DNA from 2 places in the Kiritimatiella glycovorans genome. Region 2 is predicted to be linked to the other one. Evidence: riboswitches for the same ligand, from Rfam matches in the RefSeq annotation. Region 2 holds a riboswitch; the other holds the start of a gene.
What was found. Region 2 has a riboswitch for thiamine pyrophosphate ahead of thiS (sulfur carrier protein ThiS). Riboswitches for the same ligand answer to the same signal wherever they lie in the genome.
Positions count from the first base shown of each region.

Region 1: another riboswitch for thiamine pyrophosphate. It lies ahead of thiC (phosphomethylpyrimidine synthase ThiC); the one in region 2 lies ahead of thiS (sulfur carrier protein ThiS).

Region 1 is NZ_CP010904.1:932,596-935,050, forward strand. It holds gene L21SP4_RS03915 (transposase) at 1-834, shown strand, start outside; TPP riboswitch at 1,057-1,169, shown strand; gene thiC (phosphomethylpyrimidine synthase ThiC) at 1,234-2,455, shown strand, end outside.
Region 2 is NZ_CP010904.1:2,016,979-2,019,433, reverse strand. It holds gene L21SP4_RS08530 (Mut7-C RNAse domain-containing protein) at 1-615, opposite strand, end outside; TPP riboswitch at 739-841, shown strand; gene thiS (sulfur carrier protein ThiS) at 889-1,089, shown strand; gene L21SP4_RS08520 (HisA/HisF-related TIM barrel protein) at 1,116-1,907, shown strand; gene thiH (2-iminoacetate synthase ThiH) at 1,904-2,455, shown strand, end outside.

The DNA of each region.
Region 1 (2,455 bases), 1.1 Mb from region 2:
CGCCGCATGCTGCCGCTGCATCATCGCCTGTGGTCGGCCGAAGCTCCGGACTTTATCAGTGAGAACCACCAGTTGCGGGAGATCATCAACATGATCAGCCGGGCGGTCTCTAGACGAGGCATCTACGTGATCGACCGCGGCGGCGACCGCTGCAAGATCTATAACCACCTTCTCCGTAATCATTGGCGATTTATCATCAGGCTGACGGGCAGCCGCCATCTGCGCTATCGCGGCAAGAACAGCCGGGCCCTGGATCTGGCGGAGAGTTGCCCCATGCTCTATCGCGATCAGCTCGTCAAAGAGACTCGCGAAGGCGAGAAGACTTATCAGATCGAGTACGGTTTCCGGCGAGTCAGGATGCCGGGGAAGAAACCCTGGCTTTACCTGATCGTGGTCAAAGGCTTTGGCCGGAAGCCCATGATGCTGCTGACCACCGAAGAGGTGACGAAGAGCCGCAAGTCGATATGGTTCATCGTTGAGGGCTATATTTCACGCTGGCTCGTAGAAGACGCCCTCCGCTTTATCAAGCAGAGCTACAAGCTCGAAGACGTCCGCGTCCTCTCGTACCAGCGCCTCCAGAACATGATGGCGCTCGTGCTTGCCGCGATCTACTTCTCGGCGGTCTGGCTGGGCAGCTCGGTAAAACGGGCCGTTCTCTCGGCCTATGCCATCAAGGCCTCAAAACGCTTCTTCGGTATCGCAGAGTTCCACTATTACGCGCTCGCCGATGGCATCGCCGCTCTTCTCTCCCGCATCGGCGCATCGCGCAGCCCGCATCCCCGTTCGCCTCCTGTCTCAAGCTTCCCGCAAACGTGGTTTCCGGGGTTCGGCTGAAAACTGGGGTAAGTCCAAAAGGGGGGGGATCAATTGCAGCAGTTCTCATTATGGCCGCATTCCGACCGCGGACGGCGTGGCAGCCGTCCCTCCCGAGTCGATATCCGACACATTTTCGGGCACTGGGAGGGTCGGGTGCCACCCCGACCGAAAAGGGTGAAGCCATAATGAGAATCGCTGGGATCAATTGACAGCCGGGTCGCGGCCGGATAATGTGCGGGTTTTGGTCGCTGGGGGCGTCCCGACGGTCGGGACTGAGATCCCCGGAGTCTTCCGGGGAGACCCTTCGAACCTGTACGGGTTATGCCGGCGGAGGGAAGCGACGTCCGGGCTCACGGCCCGTACGCGCGCCAGGCTCCCTCCCGGTTCAAAATCCCGACAAGCGGCCGGGGAGTGAGCATGAGCGCAACACCAGGTGTCGGCGATTACGGTCCCTATTTCCCGGGCTCCCGTAAGATCTACCGGGAGGGTGCACGGCGGGACCTGCGTGTGCCGTTCCGGCGTATTGAACTCGGTCACATGCGCGGGCAGGACGGTACGATCCGCCGCCACCCGCCGGTGGAGGTCTACGATACGAGCGGACCGCACTGCGATCCGGCCGTCGAGGTGGACCCGCGCGAAGGACTCCCGGAACTGCGGGCGGACTGGATTCGTGAGCGCGAGGCCGGGGGAGCGGTCACGCAGCGTGAGTGGGCCTTGCGCGGAGTGATTACCCCGGAAATGGAATTTGCCGCGATCCGCGAAAACGAGGCCGGGGAGGGCGCCGCCGAAGGGCGGGAAGTTCAGCATCCGGGCGAGGATTTCGGCGCCGGGATCCCGGCCCGCGTGAGCGCGGAATTCGTGCGCCGGGAAATCGCCGCCGGACGCGCCGTGCTCCCCGCCAGCCGGAGGCATCCCGAGTCGGAGCCGATGGTCATCGGACGCGCGTTCCGCACCAAGATCAACGCCAACCTCGGCAACTCCGCGGGCCGGTCTTCGCTCGAGGAGGAGGTCGAGAAAATGCGCTGGTCGACCCTCTGGGGCGCCGACACGGTCATGGACCTCTCCACGGGCGAGGCCATACCGGATACCCGCGAGGCGATCCTGCGCAACAGCCCCGTGCCCGTCGGCACCGTCCCGATCTATGAGGCGCTGCGGCGCGCCGGCGATGATCCCGCCGGTCTCGACTGGCCGCTCTTCCGCGACGTGCTGCGCGAACAGGCGGAGCAGGGCGTCGACTACATGACGCTCCATGCCGGGGTCCGGCGCGATACCCTCCCGTCCGCACTGCGGCGCAGGACGGGCATCGTCAGCCGCGGCGGCTCGATCCTGGCCCGATGGATTCAACTGCGCGGAAAAGAGAATTTCATCTACGAGCACTTCGACGAGGTCTGCGCGCTGATGCGCGAGTACGACGTCGCGTTCTCGCTGGGCGACGGTCTGCGTCCGGGCTGCCTGGCGGATGCCAACGACGAGGCGCAGTTCGCGGAGCTGCGCACGCTCGGGGAGCTGACCCGCACGGCGTGGAATCGCGGCTGCCAGGTGATGATCGAGGGGCCCGGTCACGTCCCGCTCCACAGGATCGCGGAGAATATGGAGCGCGAACTTGAAGACTGCTTCGAGGCCCCGTTCTACACGCTCG
Region 2 (2,455 bases):
CCCGTTGCAGACGGCGCAGCGGTGGAAAGGCTTGATCCGCGCGGCAAGGTCGAAACGGCGCACCACTTCGCGGACCTGCCGCTCGGGCCGCGTGGATCGCACCCAGTACCCGCGGGTCACGGCGCGGTGAAAAAGCAGCCGGCGATCGCGCGTCAGAAGAATCCGCCCCTCTTCGACAGAGATGCGTACGAGTTCAGGGTCGCCGTAGTCGTTTCGGTAAAGGGTGTCAAACCCCAGCAAGCGAAGGTACCGCGCCAGTTTGCCGAGGTGGACATCGAGGACGAAACGCGTCCGCCGCAAAGGTCCCGGCCGGAGGCGGATCAGAGGCGCGAGGTCCAGCGACTCGAAGACCGGGTACACCGAGACGCGGTCGCCGTCGCACAGCCGGTAGTCGAAGCCCCGGGAAATTCCGTTCACGAGGATCAGATCGACTTCCGTATGAGGCACTCCGAGCGCCTCAAGGGGATCTTTGATCCCCGGCCGGCCGCCGAACGCATACCGGATATCGCGCTTCCGGCTCTCCGGCGGAAGGAAGTCGTTCAGTTCCTCGTAGAAACGAAAAACGGCCTCGTTCTCGGGCGGACTGTTATTAGGACGACGTCTGTTCTGACCCATGCGGCATCGCGACAAGCGTAGGAGAGAAACCGTGGCAGGTAAACGGGTTTTCGATGCGCCCCGCTGATCCGCATCCGCAGTCGGCCCTTTACTTTGAAGCCTCCGGCAGCTACCCTCGGCGGCGTACTTGAAACGGGGTGCCCCGGCGCGGGCCGGAGAGCTGAGATCATACCCGATGAACCTGACCCGGATAATGCCGGCGCAGGGAGCGTTGGAGCATGATAAGGGACGCCCGTTAAACGGCGTCCCTTTCGCGTTTCGGAGGAGCGGACCATGCACCTGACGGTGAACGGCGAATCGTGGGAGATGAAGGACGGAGCGACCGCAGAGGAGCTGGTGCGCGCCTTCGGCGCCGCCGAACGCCGTGTGGCCGTGCTGCGCAACGGCGAAGTCGTGCCCTCCGCCGAGCGGGCTTCGACCGTGCTGGAAGATGGCGACGGCGTCGAGATTCTCGTGTTCGCCGGGGGCGGGTAGGCTGTCCGGTCAAGGGAGCGTATCGTATGAAGGATGAATGGAAAATCGGGCCTCACAAGTTCAGTTCGCGCCTGATCCTCGGCACGGGGAAGTTCGCGGACGGCGACAGCATGTGCGCCGCGGTGCGCGCCTCGGCCGCGGAACTGATCACCGTGGCGCTGCGCAGGTTCAATCGGGAGAAGACGGAGGACGATCTCTATGCGCCGCTCGCGTCCCTCGAAGGCATCGCGCTGATGCCGAACACCTCCGGCGCGCGGGACGCGGACGAGGCGTGCCGCGCGGCCCGGCTGGGGCGCGAGCTGAGCGGCAGCGATATCGTCAAGCTCGAGATCCATCCCAATCCGCACCACCTCATGCCCGATCCCGTCGAGACGCTGGCCGCGGCGGAAAGGCTCGTGAAGGAAGGCTTCCACGTGATGCCCTACATCGCGGCCGACCCCGTGCTGGCCAAGCGGCTGGAGGAGGCGGGCTGCGCCTCCGTGATGCCCCTCGGCGCCGCGATCGGGTCCGGGCAGGGATTGACGACGATGGCCATGGTGCGGCTGATCGTCCGCGAGAGCCGGATTCCGGTCATCGTGGATGCCGGGTTGCGCGCGCCGTCGGAAGCTGCCGCCGCACTGGAGGCGGGCTGCGACGCCGTACTGGTGAACAGCGCGGTCGCCGCGGCGGAGGACCCCGCCGCGATGGCGGCGGCCTTCGCGGACGCCGTGCGCGCCGGCCGCGCGGCGCGCCGCGCCGGCCTCATGGCGCAGGGCGCCTCGGCGGAAGCGACCAGTCCTCTGACCTCGTTTCTCGGGGCGGAGCACAGGGACGAATGAACGAAGTGCCTGAACAGATCGACCCGCGGCCGTGGCTCGCTGCGGCCCGCGGCGGAGCACGCCGCGAGGATGCGATGCGCGCCCTCGCGTCGGATGAACCCGGGCCGCGGGAGCTGGCGGCCCTGCTTTCGCCTGCGGCCGGGGCGCTGCTCGAACCGATGGCACGCAGGGCGCAGGCGCTGACGCGGCGTCACTTCGGCCGCACCGTTCAGCTCTATGTTCCTCTTTACCTTTCCAGCCATTGTCCCGGCGGCTGCCTCTACTGCGGGTTCGCCTCGGACCGCGCCGCGCCCCGTCATCGTCTCGAGCCGGAACAGAGCGAGGACGAGATGGACGCGCTGAAATCGATGGGGTTCGAGGAAGTGCTGCTCCTGACGGGGGAGCGCTGTCCCGGCGCGGACTACGCCTATGTGCGCGACTGCGTCGCGCGGGCCGCCCGCCATTTCCATAACGTCAATGTGGAAGTCTTCCCCATGGAAACCGGGGAATACCGCGGCCTCGCCGAAGCCGGCTGCTCGGGCCTGACGCTCTACCAGGAGACGTACGAC